2 regions of the Bacillus cereus group sp. BfR-BA-01383 genome follow, and region 2 is predicted to be linked to the other one. Evidence: riboswitches for the same ligand, from Rfam matches in the RefSeq annotation. Region 2 holds a riboswitch; the other holds the start of a gene.

Region 1 (7,816 bases), on a different contig from region 2:
TGTAAATAATAGAATGAGAGAAACTGTTATATTAAACCATCCTGGTACACTACTAGAACTACTTGGAAGAAAGGATAAAATTAACGTAATGATAAACCCAATTTCCACAACGAACATAATCGGATTCTTTATCATGACTTTCGGATTCAATTTCGCAAAGGATTGTTTCATCGCATGTTTTACGATATCACGATCCATCGTTTTCGCTTGTCTAACCTCATCTTCTACAACATGTATTTGTGACTGATTTACTTGTTTTTCTTTTACTACTACCGGTCTCATCATTTACCCTCCATTACTTCAATGTAAGAAATTCTGCAATTGGGCCAAGTACTAACATCGGGAAGAATGTTAACGCTCCAACAATTACAATCGTTCCGATGAAAATCCCTCCAAACAAACCATTATCTGTACGGAACGTTCCAACTGTTTCTGGTACAACCGTCTTCTCTTTCAATGAAGCTGCAACAGCTAGCATCGTAATCAAACTGAAATAGCGCCCTAAAAACATAACTAAACCAGTCGTAATATTCCAAAACGGTGTATTATCTGCTAATCCTTCAAATCCAGATCCGTTATTCGCAGCTGACGATGTGTATTCATATACAACTTGCGTTAAACCGTGAAAACCTGAATGAGAAATGGCATCTGTCCCTAAACTTGTTGAAAGAGCTAATGCCGAAAATCCTAAAATAAGCAATGGATGAAATAAAATCGTTACCGCAATTAATTTCATTTCCTTACCTTCAATCTTTTTACCTAAAAACTCTGGTGTCCTTCCAACCATTAACCCCGATATAAAGACTGCAATAATTGCATACATAATAATGTTAATAAAGCCCGCTCCAACACCGCCGTATACTGTATTCAACATCATATTTACAAGTGGAACTAAACCGCCAATTGGTGTTAGCGTATCATGCATCGTATTAACGGCCCCCGTTTCAGCAGCTGTCGTTACTGTTGCGTATAGTGAAGAAAATACTGTTCCAAATCGTACTTCTTTCCCTTCCGTACTTCCTTGTACATGTTCGATACCCATTCCATTTAAAGCTGGATTCCCATTTAATTCCGATGTAGTAATCGTTATAAACCCTAGTAAAAACACCATAAATAGTGAAACGAAAAGGATACGTCCTTGCTTTTTATTCCCTACCATTCGCCCGTACGTAAATGGAAGTGCTGTTGGTAATAACATCATAAGCATCATTTGCAAAATATTGCTCATTTGTCCTGGGTTTTCGAAAGGATGTGTAGAATTTGCCCCGAAAAATCCACCGCCGTTATTTCCAAGTTCCTTAATGGAAACGAATGATGCAACAGGCCCACGTAATATACTTTGCTTTGCACCTTCAATCGTATGTGCTGTAACTGCTCCGTCTAACGTTTGTGGTACACCAAGTGCAACAAATACTAACGCCGCAACAAACGCAATTGGGAGAAAAACTCTCGTTAACGCTCTCGTAAAATCAACGAAGAAGTTACCAAGTTCTTTTCCAGCGAGTCCTCTTATAAATGCCATAACAATCGCTAACGTCGTCGCTGGTGCTGCAAACATTAAAAACGTAATCCCAATTAATTGCGATAAATAAGATAAACCATTTTCACCGCTGTAATGCTGTAAGTTTGTATCAGCCATAAAACTAATTGCTGTATTAAAAGCGAGCGTAGGCTCCATTCCTTCAATGTGTGCTGGATTTAATGGCAATACACCTTGTAATCTAAAAATGAAATATACAACGACAATCATAAATCCATTTAATAAAACTAATGATAGTGCGTACTGTTTCCACGTTTGATTGTATGCTTTCACGCCCGTAATTTTAAAAATAAGTTTTTCAAAAGGCCCGAATACTTTATCTAGTGTTTTGCTACCTTGAAAGGCTTTCTCTAAATAAATCCCCGTCGGCTTTGCTACTAAAATAAACAAGAGCATTGTAATAACGACTGCAACCCAAATCATAATGAATGATTCCCCCTAATTAAAACTTCTCTGGATTTAATAATGCATATACTAAATACACCGTAATCGCTGCGACAATAACTGATAAGACAATCATCATGATTGCTTTCCTTCCTTCACAACTTTATCTGACCAACTTGCAAGACTCGCCATCGATGCAACTAATAGAATAAAAGTCCCGATCATTACAACATCTAACATAGCTATCCCTCACTTCATTTTTGTTAAAATTTACCATCTAGTTATCAAAAAAAGAACACTAAGCTCTACTTAGTGTTCTAAACGAACAACACAAAGTAAACCTCCTCTCTAAACGCTTACGAGGTTAGCTGTCGGATTCGGGCCTAAAGAGTAGCCCTACTTTCAAAATTGAAAGATTCACCCCAAGTGACGATGCACAAAATTGGTTCCCCCGCTCCATTTCTGGAACTCAGCGATTTTAGGTTTTTTTTGGAAATTTCATGAATGATTTATGAGAGTAAATATACTCCTCTCTATTTCACTTGTAAAGAGCTAAATTACCTAAAATAAGAAAATATTTTATCGTTTAAACGCTTACATTGAGTGTTATTAATATTTTTTCATCTGTTTTCTTGTCTTTTCTTTCTTTTTCGTAGAAATTATCTTTTTAATATGAAAAAGAAGAGCGAATGTATATAAGCGCCCACCTTAGGTCCACTTAACATTCGCTCTCTTTTTCTTTCAAGATTTATTCTCCTCGTAAAAAAGCACGTAAATTTCTCCCTCGAATATACACTTGTGTCAATTCGGCATGTAACTGCTCATATTCGGTAATATCCGCCTCTAAATACAAAACATCTTTTGATGGTAATATAATATATGGCCCTGGAAAAAGAGGATCAATCTGGATCAATTTTTCAACTCTCTCTATCGATACCGCCCAACGATTCGCTATATCTCCTAGTAACAACACCTTCATATTCACTCTCCTCCGCCCTATTCAAAAAATAAAAAAGAAATGTTATCACAATTCGTAAACACGACAAATTTAGCTCCAATCGTTTCATAGAGCCTCGCTGGATATCGTTTATTTCTTGTAACAACAGTAATAGGCGCTTGGAAAGAAAAGCGAATACGTTCTGCGAAGAAGCTAACTATTGGAAGCTCATCCCCTAGCAAAATCACCTTCTTAATCCGCTCACAAATACTAGTGAAGTCCTGCTCCTTATTACAGCTATAAGCTGATTCGAATCCATAATCCCTAACCTCAGCTGCTATCTTTTCATTTGCTGTAAAAATAATTAACTCATGCTGAAATGCTACGAGCTCTCTTAAACTCTTTATCTTGTTCTCTTCTCCAACACAAATAAGTGTTAGTTCCATGTACCTCATCCTCCTTAGCATAAAAGAACTCAAACGTAGATTGATATTCCCCTATACTAATCGGACCGATGAAGTGATGTATCCATCATGGCACCGTCCTCTCTCAAGACGCTTACGAAGTTAGCTGTCGGATTCGGACTTTGAGAGTAGCCCTACTTTCAAAATTGAAAGATTCACCCCTAGTGACACTGCACAAATTGGTTCCTCCGCTCCATACATTTGGACTCAGCGTATTACAAAAAATGTATTCTGGCTGATATATTACTCCTGTATTTTGAAAAAGTAAACAAAAAAAGCCAGTTATAAAACTGGCCTTTCCATTCTTTATGCTTGTGCCTTATTCAATTTATACGCAAAATGATTCGTCGGTCCATGACCACTGCCAATATTCAACGGCTCTTCAATTGCTATACTAATAAATTGTTTTGCCTCTTGAACCGCCTCCTCAATCGAGTACCCTTTCGCAAGTCCAGCTGTAACTGCTGAAGCAAATGTACAACCGCTTCCGTGCGTTTGTTTCGAAGGAATTCGCTCGCTTCTAAACTCAATAAACTCTTCTCCATCAAAGAGTAAATCAATTACTTCATTACCTTGATATTCTGCATGTCCGCCCTTCATAAGCACATATTTAGCACCTAATTCATGCAATACTTTCGCAGCCTTCTTACTATCTTCAACGTTATGAATCTCCATCCCAGTTAACACTTCTGCCTCTGGAACATTCGGTGTTACAACAGTTGCTACTGGTAATAAGTATTCTTTTAATGCCTCTACTGCTTCTTGTTGTAATAATGAAGCACCGCCCTTAGCAATCATAACAGGGTCTAGCACAATATTATTCCAGCCAAATTTCTTAATCTGCTCTGCCACAATTTGAATAATTTCACTGCTAAATAACATTCCTAGTTTCACAGCATCTGGTGTTAAATCCGTACCAATTGAATTCAGCTGTTCCGTAATACCTTCTAACGAAACAGGATATACCCCTTGCACACCAAGCGTGTTTTGAGCAGTAATTGCCGTAATAGCTGTCATTCCGTACACACCAAGCTCTTGGAATGTTTTTAAATCTGCTTGAATTCCAGCACCACCGCCGCTATCAGATCCTGCAATTGTTAAAGCTTTATTCACTTTCATCCCACTCATCCTTTTTTATCCAAAATAGCGATGATAAATTGTTTTCGCTTCACTTATATCTTTCGTTCCATGCACAAGTACACGGCCATCTTTGAACGCAACTAATCTCTTTTCTTCAACAGAAAATGATAGTAAATATGGATTTACATTCAAATCATTCACTCGATCATTCAGCAATTTTTTATATTGTTCAAAATCCAGTTCCTCTTTATGAGGTGGTCTAATTTGAACTGTATTTCTCCCGCATAACACGGCGGTCTTTGAAGTGTTTTCTTTACTTAAATACGGATATAGTGCATTCTCCCCGCACGAAGGACAGTTATGTTTACGAAGCTTTTGCACATTCATACATGAATATTCATTCTTCCATACATCAAACGACACAAGTCCATCTCGAAGCGATTCATAGTCTTCTACTAACAGTTTCAGAGCTTCCGTTACTTGATGAGAAACGACAAGAGATACAGCAGGCGATATAATACCCGCTGTATCACATGTCGCTCCGCCGAGCGGAATCGATTGTAATAAACAAGATAAACATGGCGTTTTACTAGGAAGAATTGTGTACGATAGGCCGTAACTTCCTACACATGCTCCGTAAATCCATGGAATAGAATGTTTTTGTGCTATATCATTCACAATAAAACGTGTTTCGAAATTATCAGTCGCATCAATGATTACATCAACATTTGTAACGAGTTCCTCTAGCTCTTCAGCTGTTACATCTTGAACGAGAGCTTCTACTCTTACTTCACTATTAATCTCGTCTAGACGTTTTTTTGCCGCCACAGCCTTCGGAAGATTATTCTCTACATCACTCTCTGCATACAATTGCTGCCTTTGTAAATTACTCCAATCTACATAATCGCGGTCAACAATTGTCACCTTACCAACACCAGCTCTTACAAACATCTCTGCATTTGCACTACCTAATGCACCCGCACCGATAATAAGTACATGCTTTTTTCCTAGCTTTTGTTGCCCCTCTTCTCCAATTGGAGAAAATAGTTCTTGGCGAGAATATCGATTATTCAACTACGCTCATTCCTTCTAAAGGGCTACTTGCTGTTGCACAACGCTTGCGTGCAATACGACCCGCTTCAAAACCTATGCGCCCTGCCTCAATACCTAATTTCATTGCGTATGCCATCTTAATAGGATCTTTCGCACCAGACACTGCTGTATTTAATAACACACCATCTGCTCCTAATTCCATCGCAAATGCTGCATCAGCTGGGCTACCAATACCTGCATCAACGATAACCGGTACTGTCGCTTGTTCAATAATGAAGCTTAAATTTAATGGATTTACAATACCAAGTCCTGATCCGATTGGGGATGCTCCTGGCATAATCGCATGCACGCCAAGTTCTTGTAGTTTACGTGCTAATACAACATCATCAGATGTGTACGGAAGAACGATAAATCCTTCTTCCAGTAGCATTTCAGATGCTTTTAATGTTTCCACTGGATCCGGTAATAACGTTCTATCATCGCCAATTACTTCTACTTTTATCATGTCACAAAGCCCCGACGCTTTTGCTAATTTTGCAATACGAACAGCTTCTTCAGCGTTTTTTGCCCCTGCTGTATTTGGTAATAACGTATATTTTTTCACATCAAGTTTCTCTAATAAATTAGGCTGTTTTGCATCAAATATATCCATACGACGTACTGCGAACGTTAAAATTTCAGCTTCAGAAACGTCAATTGCTTTTTGCTGTACATCAAAATCAGAGAACTTCCCTGTTCCTAATAAAAGTCTAGAATGAAATGAAAATGGTCCAATGTTTAACATAATCAACCGCCTCCTACGAAAGTTACAATCTCAATTTGGTCTCCATCAAAAACAGATGTATCTCTATGATCATCTTTTTGTAAAATATCTTTATTTCGCTCTACTACAACAATTCTGTTATCTAACTCTAAATGTGTAAGTAGCTCAGCTACTGTTTTCACACTCGCTGGCACTTCAACTTGGTTACCATTAATTTTTAAATTCAAACTTCCATCCCCTTTCTAAACCGTTTTAGAAAGCAATGAATCTAGCAAGTGATTTTTCTGCTTTCCTTCTATTAAATCAGCCATATACTGACCAGAAACAGGACTTAATAAAATACCGTTTCGATAATGGCCCGTGCAAGCATATAAACCGTTTATTTCTTCATGCTCTCCCATATAAGGAGCTTCATGATTTGATTGCGGTCTTAATCCTGCCCATGTACTTTCCCACTCTGCTTCTTTTAAGGCCGGCAATATTGTATAAGCACGCTCTAATATAGAAGTAATACTTTCTGGTTGTACAGATTTATTAAACGTATGAGGCTTCATCGTTGCCCCAATTACGTAACGGCCACCACGTTTTGGGGTAATATAAAACCGTTCTTGGAAAATAGGAGCTTTCAAAAGAGGTTTCTTGCTTCTTACTGCAACAACCTCCCCCTTAACAGGATATGTACCCCAATCACTTTGAAAATAATGTAGCAATTTCGTACTCCATGATCCTCCAGCGATAACGACTTTTTCGCATGTGATTACACCTTCGCTTGTCACAATTCCAGTCACTTTATTATTTTCAATACGAATATCAAATACTTCTGTCTGCTCATATATATCAGCACCAGAAATTGCTGCGGAATGTGCGAGTGCCTTCGTAAGCTCTGGTGCAATAACGTGACCATCTTTCGGATAATATACCGCTCCGATAATTGATTCGGATAGAAACGGCTCTTTTTCTCGCAAATGGTCTCCCGTTAGAAAATAGGAATCTTCACCTGTTTTCTGCTGCCAATCCATAATGTGAAGAATTCTCTCTTTCTCATCCTCATTTTGAGCGATGCGATATATCCCTTTTTCCTCATAGCCAATATCAATACCCGTCTTTTCACGTAAAACTGCTGCAAGTTGTGGAAATATAGCACGGCTTTCTCTAGCAAGTTCAAATAGCGGGTCATACGCATCCCATTCTGCCTGAACACCAAGTAAACCAGCAGCAGCTTTCGAAGCTTCCGATGCAATTCTCTGCTTCTCTATAATTGCTACTTTATATCCTCTTTCTGCTAGAAAATGTGCAACTGAACTACCAATTACACCACCGCCAATAATCGCTACATCATACTTCTCACACATGTTTTCCCGCCCACTTTCTTATTGATTCCTTATAAGATTTCGCTCTGCTATACGGGTTACTACTACTTACAATTCCAGACATAACAGCAATTCCACTTACTTCACTGGCAAGAACATCCCTTGTATTTTCAGGAGTAACCCCTCCAATAGCTATAATCGGTATCGATAAGCTCTTTGCAATGTCCGAAATTTCCTCTAACCCTCTCGCTGGCACACCTTTTTTGCACTCTGTTGGGAATACAT
Region 2 (7,816 bases):
AGAATAGTGCAGCCGCAACAATTAACATGCTTGCGTTAATAGCTCCAGCGATAACCATTGCAATAATAATATCAATGAATTCGAAACGGAAAATCTTTTTCTTTTGTTCATCATTTGTTCCGACTACGCGGCGCTGCGTTAAGGCGGAATGTAAATAGATTGCGTGTGGCATTACTGTCGCCCCTAAAATTCCAGCTGCTAATAAGATGCTATCCACACCTTGGAATTTTGGAGTAAATAGTCCTGAAAGAAGAGGGCTTAATTCCGGTTTTGCGTAAAAAACTTGGACACCAAAAGCGATAACAACGATAAAAATCATCCCTGTAATGATAGCTTCTAACGGACGAAACCCTCTGCGCTGAAATTCAAGAATAATAAATGATCCAACCGCTGTAATTAAAGCAGCTGGTAACATCGGAATTCCAAACAGTAAGTATAAGCCGAGTGCTGCTCCGATAAATTCAGCTAAATCTGTAGCCATAATAACGAGTTCCCCTTGTATCCATAAACCGATGGAAACTGGTTTGGGGAAATTTTCGCGAGCTATTTCAGGAAGGTTTCTCCCGGTAGCGATTCCTAATTTAGCTGATAAAGTTTGGATTAATACGGCCATTAGATTAGAAGCGAGTATTACCCAAAGTAATAAATACCCATATTGTGACCCAGCCGCGATATTGGTAGCGAAGTTCCCGGGATCAATATAAGCAACTGATGCGATAAAAGCAGGTCCTAAGAATGGTAACAGTCTTTTTAACCCTTTTGTTTGTCCGCTTAACGCTAAATGGGCGGATTGAACTGTTGTACTTTGAGAAGGGACTTGTTCATCTTTTGTGATATCTTTATTCATAGTAGTTTTCCCCTTTGAAATCTTAACTTGATGAAATTATTGTATTTATTCTTACTCATTATTTCAATACATTTAGATATATTATGTGGTAATTTCATTTGAACATAAAAGTTTCCTTAATGCAAATTATATGACTGTGTGCAATGAATGGTGTGATGATGCAAAAATATTTTGGGAGTTTATGGTCGCTGAATAAAGGAAAAGATAATAAATTAGAGGGTTGTTTTTGAAATTTATGTGAACATACAGCCTGTATTACAGCATATTAATTGATGGAAATGAAATTGTATGATATATAATATATTGGGATTACAACTCAACCGTAGTGTTTTGTTCTGTAATCTTGTTTTTATTTCTGTTAACTTATAGAAAAAATTGTAAATAGAAGAAAATAGGCTAAGTACAATTTTGTATATATTTTCTTATTATATATGTTTTGATATGAACGTTAACTTATACATGATTTTAAAATTTAGATAGGTGGTAGAAATACATTGGCAACTTCAAAACCATATAGAGTATTACTATATTACATGTACACAACAATTGAAAACCCAGAAGAATTCGCTGCAGAGCATTTAGAATTTTGTAATTCACTTGAGTTAAAAGGAAGAATTCTTGTAGCAACAGAAGGAATTAACGGAACTTGTTCTGGAACTGTTGAACAAACTGAGAAATACATGGAAGCAATGAACAATGATCCACGCTTTGATGGAATCGTGTTTAAAATAGATGAAGAAGAAGGGCATGCATTCAAGAAAATGCACGTACGTCCTCGTCCAGAGTTAGTTACACTTCGTCTAGAAGACGACATTAACCCAAAAGAAATTACTGGGAAGTATTTAGAACCAAAAGATTTTTATGAGGCAATGAAACAAGAAGATACAGTTATCATTGATGCGCGAAATGATTATGAATTTGATTTAGGTCACTTCAAAGGTGCAATTAAACCAGATATTGAATCATTCCGTGAATTACCAGATTGGATTAGAGAAAACAAAGAAACACTTGAAGGTAAAAAGATTTTAACGTACTGTACAGGCGGAATTCGTTGTGAGAAGTTCTCTGGGTGGTTAGTTCGTGAAGGGTACGAAGATGTAAGTCAGCTTCACGGCGGAATTGTAACATACGGAAAAGACCCAGAAGTACAGGGTGAACTTTGGGATGGTCAATGTTACGTATTTGATGAGCGTATCGCTGTACCAGTAAATCAAAAAGAGCACGTAATCGTTGGTAAAGACCACTTTACAGGTGAACCATGTGAGCGCTATGTAAACTGTGCAAACCCTGAATGTAACAAGAAAATTTTATGTTCTGAAGAAAGTGAAGCAAAACATTTACGTGCATGTTCTCATGAGTGTCGTGTAAGCCCACGTAACCGCTACGTAGCACAACATGAATTAACTGAAGAGCAAGTAGCAGCTGCATTAGAGCAGATCGAAGCAGGAAAATAAGAATAATAAAAAACAGATGGTAGCACCGTGCTACCATCTGTTTTTTATTATTCAGTGTCCCCTTTCTCTTTCACAGCAGACAGCACAGTTTGTTTTACCCATGCTTTTCTTCTTCTATGCTGTATACCCCATTGATATAAACCTTGCGCACCTAAAATAAGTGAAATAATTATACCGCTAAGCGCTATTAAGAGAGCGAAAAATTCAAGAGGTGATGATATTTTGTTTGAATCGGTATTCTTTAAAAGGTCAATCATAGTAAAACCTAACATTTGGCCTACTACAGAATAGAGCGTTAAAATTAATAATAGAAGGCTATCTTTTTTGGAAGCAACGTTTTCTTGATATTTAAATAAACTATCAAGATTTTGTTTTGCGTTCGCATATAAGACTTCAATATTAAAAAGTTTTCTTAAGCGGAAGAAAATATCCTCACTTTGTGATTGAGATACTAATTCTAAAGAAAAGTAATTTGCTGTAAATGAATTAATAGAGTAGATTAACTTCTCTATCTCGTTTGTATCTTGTTCAATATTTAGCTCAGCATAAGCGTTTGCCATCTTTAATAAAACAACTTTATGAAATAAGTTTAATAATAGAGCGTAATAAAATTCCCCGTACATTTGACTAGCAAGTTTCGCGATTTCTTGTTCACCTTCATTAGTTACACATGTGAAAATATGTTCTTCCATAACAAAGTAGCGGTTAGGAGCCCATCTTTGATAAGAATGTTTGCTTAAATAATCGTGAATATAAGGAACATTATTTGCACTAATATATGGCTTACCATCGTCTGTTAATCCGGAAAGACTGGAAGCTCGGTATACATCAACTACATGAAGGTCAGACTCTTTGTTTACGGATAATAACGTTTGTACATACATTCGTTGATCTTCAAAGAAGGGGAAGGTTTGAAAGTATGAACTTCTTAATCTTTTCTTCTCAAAGAAGTCTGTTAAACCGTTAAATAAATAACCAAAAATGAACTTTTCAACTTGTGAATATCTTTTTCCATTACATTCTATGCAAATGTTCTCATCCTTTTCATTTCTTGTTTCAAGTACACGGAATCGTGCAGCGAATTCTATTGCTTCTGATAATGTCATATTTGGAGTAATATTAACTTCAGTTCGAATTGTTAGGAATCCAAGTTCATAAGGGCATAGTGTTACATCGATTGAATGCACTGTGAACGGGACGGAGATAAGATTTGTTGTTAAGTGTCCATTTAAATTAAGATCTTTAGAATGGCGCTGTAGTCCTTTTTGATGTTCTGAATGAGGAAAAAGAATTTTATTTGTAAATGAAAGATAGTATGCTTCCATATTTTGATGTGAAACTTTAAACTTCCCGTAATATGTATTTTCATCTTCAAGATGGTCGAGACGGAAAGGATGAAAATCATTTTTTTGTAAGAAAGGGAACATATTTTGTTCATATCCAGTTTTAAACGAGAACGGGAATATAAATTGAAATATAGCTGTTGTTACATCTTTTTCTTCGATTGTTTGTATTGCCTCCATTTACATTGTTTCCTTTCCATATAAGCTATAAAAACAACATGCCCAAATTAGCTTGAAAATAACCTCTCTTTTTCACTAGATTAAGAATGAAAATTCAACTTATTTGACAGGGGACATGTATAATATTATGTATACTAAAGCTAGTATAATTATGTTATGAGAAGGGGGATTAGTATGCGTATTTTAGTATTAGGAGCTGGAGGCGTGGGAGGCTTTTTTGGTGGCCGATTAGTAGAAAAAGGAGAGGATGTTACGTTTCTCGTCCGCAGTAGAAGAAAACAGCAATTAGAGGAAAAAGGACTTATTATTCGTAGTGTTAACGGGGATTTTTCATTTCAACCGAAATTGATAACGAAAGAAGATACTACTTCTCCATTTGATGTAATTTTATTCTCAACAAAAGCGTATCACCTAAACGAGGCAATAACAGATTTGAAACCATTTGTAGGTGAGAATACAGTTATAATCCCGTTATTGAATGGCATCGCTCATGTATCACTATTACAAAAGGAATTCGGTGGGGAAAAAGTAATTGGCGGTTTATGCTTTATTGAGACGACGTTAAACGATCAAGGAGAAATTGTACAAACTAGTGCTGCCAACAGACTTGTATTCGGAGAAATTAAGTCTCAAGATTCAGAAAAAATAAAGCGCATTTCTAAAGCATTTACAGGTACGAAATCTAGTTTTGTCTTTAGCGAAAATATTACGCAGGATATGTGGCATAAATATTTGTTTATTACTGTAATGTCGGGTGTGACAACATTAATGCGTGCACCAATTGGTCCGATTCGTGAAAGCGAAGGTGGTCGTGGTTTTATCCGAAACTTATTTGAAGAATCTGTACAAATCATAAGGGCATTAGGAGCTCCAGTAAAGGAAAATATTGTTGAGGAACATATGAAAACGATCGATAAAATTTCGTATGATATGAAGTCATCGATGCAGCGTGATATGGAAAAAGGTTCGTTTATTGAAGGGAAGCACTTACAAGGATACTTACTGGATGTAGCAGAGCAATTTTCTATAGAAGCACCATTATTAGGCGCTGTATATCAAAATTTAAAGGTGTATGAAGAGATAAGCTTTGGTAAGGCTTTAATTGAATTAGATGTATGAAAAAACAAAAAAGATAGCAATATATAAGTGTATTGCTATCTTTTTTGTTTTTGTATGACAAATTATTTGTTTCTTTTAGTTCTATCTGTCAAATTTATTTCCTGTTCACGTTTACCGTATAACTGATTAATTTCATTTGCTACTGCATCTAAATATGAATCGGAAAAAATAGGCTTCTTTTCTTTAGACATATGGGTCTCCTTTGCGGATTTTTTAGTATTCATTATGTATATTTATCGGTGGATTATACGCAATCATTTTAATTATTTTCTTTTTGAAAATTTTTGTTTACTTTTTGAAAATAAAGGAGTATTATAATCCACAGTTTCAATTTTCTAAATCGCTGAAACCGCATGGTACGGGGGACCCGTTTTTATGGATTAATACATAATCCAATGGGGTGAATCCTTGAAAAAGGTAGGGCTACTCATAGGCCCGAATCCGACAGCTAACCTCGTAAGCGTTATATTGAGAAGGAAGGTGGAGCTTGTGCGACAAAAAAAATAATGTCTACAAGTTTATTTCGTTATGGCTTGTAGACATTTTTTGTTTTCTGAAGAAATACTTTACTTGCTCTAACTAGCAGAAAAGTTCGTACAAAATTATTGGAGAGTGGACAACAGTGGTTTCAACTATCAAAAGGTTTTTAATTGGAAGACCATTAAAATCAACTGAGTTAGGAGAACAAAAGCTTAATAAAACGAAAGCGCTAGCTATTTTATCTTCTGACGCTTTATCATCAGTTGCTTACGGTCCAGAGCAAATTTTAATTGCGCTAGCAGGTCTTGGAGCGGTAGCTTATTGGTATTCTATTCCGATAGCTGTTGGGGTATTAGTATTATTAACAGCTCTTATTTTATCTTATCGACAAATTATTTTTGCTTACCCTCATGGCGGGGGAGCATATGTTGTATCAAAAGAAAATTTAGGGATGAATTCAGGCTTAATAGCTGGTGGATCTTTATTAGTAGATTATATTTTAACGGTCGCAGTAAGTGTATCTGCAGGTACAGATGCGCTCACATCTGCCTTTCCTAGCCTACATGCACATAATGTAATTATTGCAATTATATTTGTAATACTAATTACCATTTTAAATTTAAGAGGGGTAACTGAATCAGCTTCCATTTTAGCATATCCTGTTTATTTATTCGTTTTAGCGTTATTTATATTAATTGGTGTAGGGATATACAATATTTTAACTGGTCATGTTTCACCTACTTTACATGCGCCACTTGGAACGCCAGTTGCGGGAATTAGTTTGTTTTTACTGTTAAGAGCATTTGCTTCAGGAAGCTCTGCTTTAACAGGTGTTGAAGCAATTTCAAATGCAATTCCAAACTTTAAAGATCCTGCACCAAACAATGCAGCAAAAACATTGCTTGCGATGGGGGCATTACTTGCCGTTTTATTTTCAGGAATTGTCTTTTTAGCTTACTATTACGGAATTACTCCAAATAAAGAAGTAACAGTTGTTTCGCAAATCGCTGAACAAACATTTGGACGTAATTTTATGTACTTTTTCATACAAGGTACAACAGCTTTAATATTAATTCTTGCAGCTAATACAGGATATTCTGCATTTCCATTATTAGCAGTTAATCTTGCCAAAGATAAGTTCATACCGAGAATGTTTACAATTAGAGGAGACCGTCTGGGATATTCAAATGGTATTATTATACTAGGGATTTCTTCGATTATTTTAATTGTAGCTTTCCAAGGGCAAACAGAACATTTGATTCCGCTATATGCGGTAGGGGTATTTATTCCATTTACGCTTTCTCAAACTGGAATGGTACTAAAGTGGCTTCGTGAAAAGCCTGAAGGATGGATTTTACGATTATCGATTAATTTAACGGGTGCAGTTATTAGTTTTATCGTAATGAGTATGTTCTTTTTAACTAAATTCGCACAAGTTTGGTCGATCCTTATTTTCTTACCTGTCATTATCTTCTTGTTCCATCGAATTAAGAAGCATTATGATGCAGTGGGCGATCAATTAAGTTTAAAAACTTGTGAACGGATTGTTCCGATTGAGGGAAATGTAATTGTCGTTCCTGTAGCAGGCATGACTCATGTAGTAGAAAATTCATTGAACTATGCGAAGGCTCTTTCTGCAGATCAAGTTATCGCTGTATATGTTGCTTTTGACAGAGAAGAGGAAAAGCAATTTGAAGAGAAATGGAAGAAGTGGCAACCTGAAGTAAGGCTTGTTACATTACATTCTCATTATAGAAGTATTATTCAGCCGTTAACCAAGTTTATTGATACAGTGCAATATAAAGCGAGTGAATCAAATTACCGAGTTACGGTCGTTATACCACAGTTTATTCCGAAAAAAGGTTGGCATAACATTCTTCATAATCAGTCTAGTTTACTCATTCGTGCGTATTTACTGTATCGAAGAAATGTTGTTATTACGACAGTACCGTATCATTTGAAAAAGTAAGAAGATTTTTAAGGATAATTTCACGATAGTGAAGTTATCCTTTTTTGTATATGCTATGCATAATTGCATATGGGTTCAAAAGATATATTAATATAATTTTATCGATTGTGAGTAAGTAGTGTTTTCTGTTGTGATATATGGATATTTCAATAGAGGAAGTGAATCGGATTTTATTTTGAAATAAGGACATGAGAGCTTGAAAATAAAGGGAATGAAAATACTTCTTTACGGTAGATAAATAGCTGTGTTTAAATGACCTTACAGTACAAAACTTACATGAAAACAAAACAAAATTTCATACTTTCGTACGTTAATTAGTTTAAAATGAATAATATTTTCAGGTGATATATTCACTGTGTGGATGCTGGACTTGCGGTAATATAGAAATTTTATACAATATTATTCATACTAAGCACATATGAAA

What was found. A riboswitch is a leader RNA that binds a small molecule or an ion and turns the genes downstream of it on or off. The one in region 2 is predicted to bind cyclic di-AMP.
Region 1: it holds a riboswitch for cyclic di-AMP, as region 2 does, so the genes downstream of both, MR065_RS25125 (SipW-dependent-type signal peptide-containing protein) here and MR065_RS12875 (APC family permease) in region 2, are expected to answer to the same signal.

What each region holds. Positions count from the first base shown of each region.
Region 1 covers NZ_JAKUFP010000050.1:3,804-11,619, forward strand. Annotated here, with positions in the region: gene kdpB (potassium-transporting ATPase subunit KdpB) at 1-282, opposite strand, end outside; gene kdpA (potassium-transporting ATPase subunit KdpA) at 296-1,963, opposite strand; gene kdpF (K(+)-transporting ATPase subunit F) at 1,983-2,063, opposite strand; gene MR065_RS25125 (SipW-dependent-type signal peptide-containing protein) at 2,060-2,164, opposite strand; cyclic di-AMP (ydaO/yuaA leader) riboswitch at 2,264-2,409, opposite strand; gene MR065_RS25130 (hypothetical protein) at 2,673-2,903, opposite strand; gene MR065_RS25135 (hypothetical protein) at 2,921-3,307, opposite strand; cyclic di-AMP (ydaO/yuaA leader) riboswitch at 3,401-3,548, opposite strand; gene thiD (bifunctional hydroxymethylpyrimidine kinase/phosphomethylpyrimidine kinase) at 3,632-4,453, opposite strand; gene thiF (thiazole biosynthesis adenylyltransferase ThiF) at 4,460-5,479, opposite strand; gene thiG (thiazole synthase) at 5,472-6,242, opposite strand; gene thiS (sulfur carrier protein ThiS) at 6,245-6,448, opposite strand; gene thiO (glycine oxidase ThiO) at 6,464-7,573, opposite strand; gene tenI (thiazole tautomerase TenI) at 7,566-7,816, opposite strand, start outside.
Region 2 covers NZ_JAKUFP010000011.1:43,584-51,399, reverse strand. Annotated here, with positions in the region: gene MR065_RS12895 (Nramp family divalent metal transporter) at 1-847, opposite strand, end outside; gene trhO (oxygen-dependent tRNA uridine(34) hydroxylase TrhO) at 1,342-2,301, shown strand; gene MR065_RS12885 (hypothetical protein) at 2,349-3,824, opposite strand; gene panE (2-dehydropantoate 2-reductase) at 3,999-4,943, shown strand; gene MR065_RS27465 (hypothetical protein) at 5,006-5,134, opposite strand; cyclic di-AMP (ydaO/yuaA leader) riboswitch at 5,275-5,421, shown strand; gene MR065_RS12875 (APC family permease) at 5,566-7,392, shown strand.